Regions from separate parts of the Mycobacterium toneyamaense genome, predicted to be linked through region 1. Evidence: riboswitches for the same ligand, from Rfam matches in the RefSeq annotation. Region 1 holds a riboswitch; the other holds the start of a gene.
What was found. Region 1 has a riboswitch for cobalamin ahead of ACZ5IQ_RS01170 (ABC transporter substrate-binding protein). Riboswitches for the same ligand answer to the same signal wherever they lie in the genome.

Region 2: another riboswitch for cobalamin. It lies ahead of ACZ5IQ_RS26115 (CbtB domain-containing protein); the one in region 1 lies ahead of ACZ5IQ_RS01170 (ABC transporter substrate-binding protein).

What each region holds. Positions count from the first base shown of each region.
Region 1 covers NZ_AP040333.1:253,360-257,997, forward strand. Annotated here, with positions in the region: gene ACZ5IQ_RS01150 (alpha-(1->3)-arabinofuranosyltransferase) at 1-172, opposite strand, end outside; gene ACZ5IQ_RS01155 (DUF2613 domain-containing protein) at 123-296, opposite strand; gene ACZ5IQ_RS01160 (glycoside hydrolase family 3 N-terminal domain-containing protein) at 396-1,583, shown strand; gene ACZ5IQ_RS01165 (TetR/AcrR family transcriptional regulator) at 1,609-2,208, shown strand; cobalamin riboswitch at 2,443-2,628, shown strand; gene ACZ5IQ_RS01170 (ABC transporter substrate-binding protein) at 2,697-3,704, shown strand; gene ACZ5IQ_RS01175 (FecCD family ABC transporter permease) at 3,725-4,638, shown strand, end outside.
Region 2 covers NZ_AP040333.1:5,384,390-5,389,027, reverse strand. Annotated here, with positions in the region: gene clpC1 (ATP-dependent Clp protease ATP-binding subunit) at 1-1,969, shown strand, start outside; gene ACZ5IQ_RS26120 (hypothetical protein) at 2,018-2,473, opposite strand; adenosylcobalamin (AdoCbl) riboswitch at 2,603-2,687, shown strand; gene ACZ5IQ_RS26115 (CbtB domain-containing protein) at 2,736-2,951, shown strand; gene ACZ5IQ_RS26110 (CbtA family protein) at 2,966-3,874, shown strand; gene ACZ5IQ_RS26105 (YbjQ family protein) at 3,932-4,327, shown strand; cobalamin riboswitch at 4,354-4,561, shown strand.

The DNA.
Region 1 (4,638 bases):
GGTTGGCGGTGAGATCGAGTTTGGTGTCGGGCGAGACCCGGCCCGGTGACTGGGCGAACGTCAGGACCAGTGCGACCGCGCTGACGACCCATAGGCAGCGCCGCGAGAGGGGCGCTACGGGATCAGCTGCGGTTGCCGTATTCGACCCGGTTGAGCACCGATGACGCTGGATCGCCCGATTGCAGCGTCGGCTTGGTGTCCTGCTCCAGCATCAGCGTGGTGCCGAAGACCGCTGCAGCGCCGAGCAACAGACCGACCACGATGCTGGCTCCGGCGGGCACGAGGAAGCGGTCCATGGCGCCCAAACTAGCATGACGACCTGCCTGGGCCCCGTTTCGGCGGCCGTCTCACGGGGTCCCGGGGGACCGCGACCGGAACCGTTAGGCTCGAAACCCATGTCCCTGACCCGAACCCTCGGCGCGCTGGCACTGGTGTCCGGATTGGTCGCCGGTTGCTCGTCGTCGTCCGACCGTCCGGCCGCGTCCAGTACGTCCAGCCAGGCCTCCAGCACCGCGTCCTCGAGCAAGCCGATGGACGCGCCCGCACCGACCGCCCCGCCGTGCGATCCGCACGCGCTGCTCAGCACGCTCACCCTGCGCCAGAAGCTGGCCCAGCTGCTCATGGTGGGTGTCAAGGACGCCGCCGATGCCCGCGCCGCGGTGACGCAGCAGCAGGTCGGCGGCATCTTCATCGGCAGCTGGACGGATTTGTCGATGCTGTCGGACGGCTCGATCCCGGCGCTGCAGGCCGCATCCGGGGCGCTGCCGCTGGCGGTCAGCATCGACGAGGAGGGCGGCCGGGTGTCCCGGCTGAAGAAGCTGATCGGCCCGCAGGAGTCGGCGCGCGTGCTGGCGGCGACCAAGACCCCGGCCGAGGTTCAGGCCATCGCCAAGGACCGCGGGCAGCAGATGAAGGACAAGTTCGGCATCACCGTCGACTTCGCGCCCGACGCCGACGTCACCGAAGAGGCCGACGACGAGGTCATCGGCGACCGCTCGTTCGGCGCGGACCCGCAGAAGGTGACCGAGTACGCCGGTGCGTACGCCGCGGGGCTGCGTGAGGCGGGGCTCGTCCCGGTGCTCAAGCACTTCCCGGGACACGGGCACGGCTCGGGCGACTCGCACACCGGCGGCGTCAAGACGCCGCCGCTGGAGGCGCTCAAAGACAACGACCTGGTGCCGTACCGGACGCTGACGACGCAGCAGCCCGTCGCTGTGATGGTCGGCCACCTGCAGGTGCCGGGACTGACGCAGGGCGACGACCCGGCCAGCCTGAGCAAGCCGGCCTACGACCTGCTGCGCAGCGGCGAGTACGGCGGCCCGCCGTTCGACGGCGTGGTGTTCACCGACGACCTGACCGGCATGGCCGCCATCACCCAGCACTTCGGCGTGGCCGACGCGGCGCTCAAGGCGCTGCAGGCCGGCGCGGACGTCGCGCTGTGGATCACCACCGACGGCATCCCGGACGTGCTCGACAAGCTGGAGGCGGCGGTGCAGGCCGGGCAGCTGGACCAGGCGCAGGTCGACAAGTCGGTGCTGCGGGTGGCGGGCATGAAGGGGCCGGGCGCGAAATGCGTGAAGTAGGCCGCTCGTTGCATACCCTGATCTGATGGCAGGTGGAACCAAGCGGCTGCCGCGGGCCGTCCGCGAACAGCAGATGCTCGACGCCGCCGTGCAGATGTTCTCGGTGAACGGCTATCACGAGACCTCGATGGACGCGATCGCCGCGCAGGCCGAGATCTCCAAGCCGATGCTGTACCTCTACTACGGCTCGAAGGAAGAGCTGTTCGCGGCGTGCCTGGACCGGGAGCTGACGCGCTTCGTCGACACCGTCCGCGCGGACATCAACTTCGCGCAGAGCCCGCGCGACCTGCTGCGCAACGCCGTGCTGTCGTTCATGACGTACATCGACCGAAATCGGGCGTCGTGGATCGTGCTCTACACGCAGGCCACCAGCTCGCAGGCGTTCGCCCACACCGTGCGTGAGGGTCGCGAGAAGATCATCGACCTGGTGGCGCGGCTGCTCAGCGCGGGTACCCGAAACCCGGAGCCGGACAGCGACTTCGAGATGATGGCCGTGGCCCTGGTGGGTGCGGGTGAGGCCATCGCGTCCCGCGTCAGTGCCGGCGACACCGACGTCAACGACGCCACCGAGCTGATGATCAACCTCTTCTGGCGCGGCCTGAAGGGCAAGCGCGCCGAGTCGTAGGTTTCTCGCGCTCCCGCGGCGCCGCGACGGTGCACACAGATCGCCCTCCCAGCGATTCTGGCGATCTGGTCGCACATTCGCGGACCGGCAGCCCGTCCCGGGGCTCTCTCCCTTGGTGCCTTTCGCTGGGAGCCGTCAACTTTCCCTGACGCGTCAAGGAAAGTTGACCACTCCAAATCGCATGTGCCACAGGAGAGGACGACACGCCGGCGGCACGGTTCGCGACGGCGCTGGTATGGTCCGATTCGAGCCAGTCGAACCCAACGCGGTTGGGTCAGGGAATCCGGTGCGAAACCGGAACTGACGCGCAGCGGTAAGGGGGACAGGCGGAGCAATGGCCACTGGCCCCACGTGGGCTGGGAAGGCGCTCCGGCCTGGATGATCCCGAGTCCGAAGACCTGCTGGCTCGGGTTCTCGCGGCCTGGCGGCGCGAGGTCCCGCCCACGCATGGACTCCGCGACCTGAGTCCCGGATCGGAAGGCGCCGCCGTGTCTCGACGTACCATTCTGCTTGTCTCGCTGGTTGTTTCGCTCGTCTGCTCGTGTAGCGGACCGCGGGCGACAGGAACCGTCAACGCTGGAACCGCCGGCTATCCCGTCACGCTGCAGAACTGCGGACGCACGGTGACGGTGAAATCGCCGCCGCAGCGCGCGGTTTCGATCAACCAGCCGGCCAGCGAGCTGCTCCTGGCGCTCGGGCTCGCCGACCGGATGGCCGGCACCGCGTCCTGGAGCGATGACGTCCGGCCCGACCTCGCCGCCGACAACGCCAAAGTGCCTGTGCTGAGCCGGGATTTCCCGTCGTTCGAGCGGGTACTGGCAGAGAAGCCCGACTTCGTCTATGCGACGTTCGACTGGTCGTTCACCGATCAGGGCGTCGCCCCACGGGAGCGGTTCGAGCGCCTCGGGGTGCCGACGTATCAGTCCTCCAGTGAGTGCGGCGGTCAGGACGCGCCGCAGGCGCGGGCGTTGACGCTCGACGACATGTATGCCGAAATCGCCGATGTCGCCCGGATTTTCGGGGTTTCAGAGCGCGGGGACAAGCTGGTGTCGACGTTGCGGGCGCGCATGGCGACCGCAACCATCGGTCTCAGGGCCGACGGTGTCTCCCTGATGTGGTGGTACGCCGGTACCAGAACTCCGTACATCGCGGGCTGCTGCGGAGCGCCCGGCATCATCACCACCGCGGTCGGGGCGCGCAACGCGTTCGCCGACAGCAGGCAGTTGTGGCCCGAGATTTCGTGGGAGGCCATCCTGCAGCGTGACCCCGACATGCTGGTCCTCGCCGACCTCACCCGGGGCAAGGACGGCGACAGCGTCGCCGACAAGATCAAGTTCCTCGAAACCGACCCGGCCGCAAGCAAGTTGAAGGCCGTGCGGGAGAAGCGGTGGATCATCTTGCCGGCCAGCGCGATGGATCCGTCGCTGCGCAACGTCGACGCCGTCGAGACCGTCGCGTCCGGGCTCCGCGCATTCGGACTGGGCGGGAAGTCCTGACGGCGGTGCGCACCGCCGGGATGGTGGCGCTCGGCCTGGTCGGGCTGGTGCTGTCGATCGTGGCGGCCATGGTCATCGGGCCGGCCGACCTCGGCGTGGGTGACGTGTATGCCGTCGTCGCGCAACATCTTTGGGGACGCGCCGCCGACATCCCGCCGATCGATGACGGCATCGTCTGGGAATTGCGACTGCCCCGCGCGTTGCTCGCCGCGATCTGCGGCGCGGGCCTGGCGATCTGCGGCGCGATCCTGCAGTCGCTGATGCGCAACCCGCTGGCCGACCCGTTCATGCTGGGCATCTCGTCCGGTGCGTCCACGGGAGCGGTGCTGGTCGTCGTCGCGGGGATCGGTGGCGCCCTGACGCTGTCGGGCGGGGCGTTCGTCGGTGCGGTGCTCGCGTTCGTGCTCGTGCTGGCCCTCGCCGCGGTGTCCGGCGGCGGGCCGGACCGGGTGGTGCTGGCCGGGGTCGCCGGCACTCAGCTCTTTTCGGCAACGACCGCCTTGGTCGTCTTCTCCTCCGCCGACGCGCAGCAGACCCGCGGGGTGCTGTTCTGGTTGCTCGGCTCGCTGGCCGGGGCGAGCTGGTCTCAGGTGGCACTGTGCGGTCTGGTGTGCGCGGCGTGCCTGGCCATCTGCTGGCTGCAGTCAGATGCCTTGGACGCGTTCGCGTTCGGCCATGATGCGGCCGCCGCGCTGGGTGTCTCGGTGCGGCGCGTGCGCGCCGTCTTGTTGGCGACGACGGCTCTCCTGACGGCCGTGCTGGTGAGCGCCGCCGGCGCAATCGGTTTCGTCGGGCTGGTGTTGCCGCACGCGGCCCGGATGATCGTCGGGCCGTCGCACCGCCGGCTGTTGCCTGTCACCGCGATCACCGGCGCCATCTTCATGGTCTGGGTCGACGCCGCCGCCCGCACCGTATTCGCGCCGCAGGAGTTGCC
Region 2 (4,638 bases), 1.0 Mb from region 1:
CAAGCTCGATCCGGTCATCGGCCGTGAGAAGGAAATCGAGCGGGTCATGCAGGTGCTGAGCCGCCGCACCAAGAACAACCCGGTGCTGATCGGTGAGCCCGGTGTCGGTAAGACCGCCGTCGTCGAGGGCCTGGCGCAGGCCATCGTGCACGGCGAGGTCCCCGAGACCCTGAAGGACAAGCAGCTCTACACGCTGGACCTGGGTTCGCTGGTCGCCGGCAGCCGTTACCGCGGTGACTTCGAAGAGCGCCTGAAGAAGGTGCTCAAGGAGATCAACACCCGCGGCGACATCATCCTGTTCATCGACGAGCTGCACACGCTCGTGGGTGCGGGTGCCGCCGAGGGCGCCATCGACGCCGCCAGCATCCTGAAGCCGAAGCTGGCCCGTGGCGAGCTGCAGACCATCGGTGCGACGACGCTCGACGAGTACCGCAAGTACATCGAGAAGGACGCCGCCCTCGAGCGCCGGTTCCAGCCGGTGCAGGTGGGTGAGCCGACCGTCGAGCACACCATCGAGATCCTCAAGGGTCTGCGGGACCGCTACGAGGCGCACCACCGCGTCTCCATCACCGACGGTGCGCTGGTCGCGGCCGCGACGCTGGCCGACCGCTACATCAACGACCGGTTCCTGCCGGACAAGGCCATCGACCTGATCGACGAGGCCGGTGCCCGCATGCGCATCCGCCGGATGACCGCTCCGCCAGACCTGCGCGAGTTCGACGAGAAGATCGCCGATGCGCGCCGGGAGAAGGAATCGGCCATCGACGCGCAGGACTTCGAGAAGGCAGCCCGGCTGCGCGACTCGGAGAAGACGCTGGTCGCCCAGCGCGCCGAGCGCGAGAAGCAGTGGCGTTCGGGTGACCTCGACGTGGTCGCCGAGGTCGACGACGAGCAGATCGCCGAGGTCCTGGGCAACTGGACCGGCATCCCGGTCTTCAAGCTGACCGAGGCCGAGACCACCCGTCTGCTGCGCATGGAAGATGAGCTGCACAAGCGGATCATCGGCCAGGTCGACGCCGTCAAGGCGGTCTCGAAGGCCATCCGGCGTACCCGCGCCGGCCTGAAGGACCCGAAGCGTCCGTCGGGCTCGTTCATCTTCGCCGGCCCGTCCGGCGTCGGTAAGACCGAGCTGTCGAAGGCGCTGGCCGAGTTCCTGTTCGGCGACGACGACGCGCTCATCCAGATCGACATGGGTGAGTTCCACGACCGCTTCACCGCGTCGCGGCTGTTCGGTGCCCCTCCGGGCTACGTCGGCTACGAAGAGGGCGGCCAGCTCACCGAGAAGGTGCGCCGCAAGCCGTTCAGTGTGGTGCTGTTCGACGAGATCGAGAAGGCCCACCAGGAGATCTACAACAGCCTCCTGCAGGTTCTCGAGGACGGCCGCCTGACCGACGGTCAGGGTCGCACTGTCGACTTCAAGAACACCGTGCTGATCTTCACCTCGAACCTCGGTACGAGCGACATCAGCAAGGCGGTTGGCCTCGGCTTCACCCAGGGTGGCGGCGAGAACAACTACGAGCGGATGAAGCTCAAGGTGCACGACGAGCTGAAGAAGCACTTCCGCCCGGAGTTCCTGAACCGTATCGACGACATCATCGTGTTCCACCAGCTGACGCAGGACGAGATCATCCAGATGGTCGACCTGATGATCGGCCGGGTGTCCAAGCAGCTCAAGGCCAAGGACATGGAGATGGAGCTGACCGACAAGGCCAAGGCACTGCTGGCCAAGCGCGGCTTCGATCCGGTCCTGGGTGCCCGCCCGCTGCGTCGGACCATCCAGCGCGAGATCGAGGACCAGCTCTCCGAGAAGATTCTCTTCGAGGAGGTCGGCCCCGGTCAGCTGGTCACCGTGGACGTCGACAACTGGGACGGCGAGAGCAACAACACCGAGGATGCGGTGTTCACGTTCGCCGGCCGTCGCAAGGAATCGGCCGACCTGGCCGAGGCCGCTGCGACTGCCTCGGAGTAGTCAGCCAACGTGAAAAGCCCCCGATTCGTCGGGGGCTTTTCCGTTTGGTCAGCCGACGAGTTTCCCGTGCTCTTCGAACAGCGGGCGGTACTTCGCATCGCAGTTCTTGAGCGCCCAGTCGTTGAGCGCCTTCATGTTGTCGAGCATCGCGTCCATCTTGTTGGGATCGGCGAGGTCTTCGAGGTAGCGATGCGGTTCGGCGGGCGCCGCGGCGATGAGTTCGCCCTGCGTAACGGGCGCGTCCTTGAGCAGGTCGTCGACGATCTGGCTCTGGTTTGCCGCACCGCTGCCGAATGCCGAGTTCATGTCGCGCAGCTTGCGGGCGACCAGCTTCGCGTCGAGTGTGCAGAAGTCGCCGGCGCCGCTGTTGCCGGCCGCGGCGGTCGCTCCGGCCGTGCCCGCGCTCGAGTTCGAACTGTGGCCGGCGGTGCCACATCCGGCCACCGCGAGCGTGGCGGCGGTGGCGACTGTGCAGACCAATCTGGCCGTGGTGGCGAACAACATCGCAGTGCCTTTCCGTCGCTGTGCAGGGGGTCGAGATCGACGCTAAGCGCCCGGCGGTGCCACGGATATAAGGGAAGTCCCTACGGATCTGCGCGGACGGGAAACGGTTCGGTGTATCTTGATCCCGTTACGACGGTGCATGGAAGCCGGTGAGAATCCGGCACGGTTGCGCCACTGTGAGCCCTCTGCGGCGAGTCAGATCTTTCGCCGTCGTGCAGAACCGAACAATGTAGGGGCGCGTGACCCCGTAGGAGGTTTGACCATGACGAGTATTGCGGTTTCCAAGCCGGGCGTATCGACCAAGGCGCTTTCGGCCACTCGAGTGGCAGTGCTGCTGGGCGTGACGATCTTCCTGGCCATGCTGGCGTACTACCTCGTCGGCATCGACGAGGGCATGATGTCGATGTTCGGCAAGACCGTCGTGGTCCACGAGTGGGTGCACGACTCGCGGCACTTCCTCGGCTTCCCCTGCCACTGACGCAAGGGACTTTCATGGAAATCCGCGTCATCGGGCGCGGAGCCCTCGCCGGTCTGATCGCCGGCATTCTGGGGTTCCTGTTTGCCTGGATTTTTGCTGAACCCACCATCGACAAGGCCATCGACTACGAATCCGGCCGCATGAACGTGCTCTCGACCGTCCACACGGCCATGGGCCATCCGGTCGAGCCGGACGGGCCCGAGCTGTTCAGCCGGTCCATCCAGTCGGGTATCGGTGCGGCCACCGGCATCATCGCGTTCTCTGTGGCGATGGGTGCGCTGGTGGCTGTCGCGTATCTGGTACTGCACGGCCGGTTCCAGGTCCGGCCCAAGGTGCTGGGCTGGACCACCGCCGGTTTCGGCTTCCTGGGTGTGTACCTGTTGCCGTTCGTGAAATACCCGTCGAACCCGCCCGCTGTCGGCCATGAATTCACCATGGAGGCCCGCGGTTTCCTGTACCTGGGAATGGTGTGGGGGTCGCTGGCCCTGCTGGGCCTCGCGGTGTTCGCCGCGCGCAAGCTGTCTGCGAAGGTCGGCTGGGCGCGTGCCGTCGGAATCTCGGTGCTCGGCTTCTTCGTGCTGTACGGCGGTCTGCTGGCGGCGCTGCCGTCGCTGGGTGATCTGGCCGCCAATGTCGAGCACGCGGGCGAGTTCGGCTTCGCGCGCGCCGCCACCGAGACGCCGCAGCCGATCACCAACACCTTCGATACGCCGGTCACCGTCGACGGCAAGGTCTACGCCCCCGGGCAGTTGATCTACCCCGGATTCGACGCCGACCTGCTGTGGAAGTTCCGGTGGTACTCGCTGATCGACCAGGCGTTGATCTGGACGGTCATCGGGCTGGTGTTCGGCGGGCTCGTCGAGCGCTACCTCGGTGGCGCCAGGAAGGCCGCACCGGCACAGGACGTGGCAGCCGCGCTCTGACGATTGCGGTTGCCGCGCACTACAGTTCGAGGCATACCGACACAGAAAGGCGGCAGCATGCTGGTTGTCACGACGAATGACCTGCCCGGGTGGGAGATTCAGCGGGTCTGCGGTGAGGTGTTCGGCCTCACCGTCCGGTCCCGGAACGCCTTCGCGCAGATGGGCGCCGGGTTCAAGGCGATGTTCGGCGGCGAGCTGCAGGGCATGACCAAGAACCTCGCCGAGAGCCGCAACGAAGCCATGGGCCGGCTGCTCCAGGAATGTCACGCCCGCGGCGGCAATGCCATCATCGGGATGCGGTTCGACACCACCGAGATCGGTGACGTGTGGACCGAGATCTGCGCGTACGGCACTGCGGTACAAGCGGTTCCGGTCACCGACGCCGCCCGCTACACCGCACAGCAGTTGGGTTACGGCGGCGGTCCGGGCCCGGCACAGGGCCCGACAGGGTAATCTCCACGGCGCAGCTGGTTTGCCAATGACGCTTCGGTGTCTGCGGCGTCGAATGGCGGGGAACCGCCATGAGAGGGAACCCGGTGAGAATCCGGGACTGTCCCGCAGCGGTATGCAGGAACGACCGCCGTCATCCGCACTGGTCCGCATCGGACTGGGAAGCGACGGCCACTAGGTGCACCCGAAGGGTGCGTGCCTGCGAGTCCGAAGACCTGCCAGCTGTGCCGGATGCGCCGCGTCCGGCGGTGCATCGCCTCGTGGAATGGGCTGATCGCCGAGGGCGGTTTGTGCTGTCCTCGATGAATGTCCTT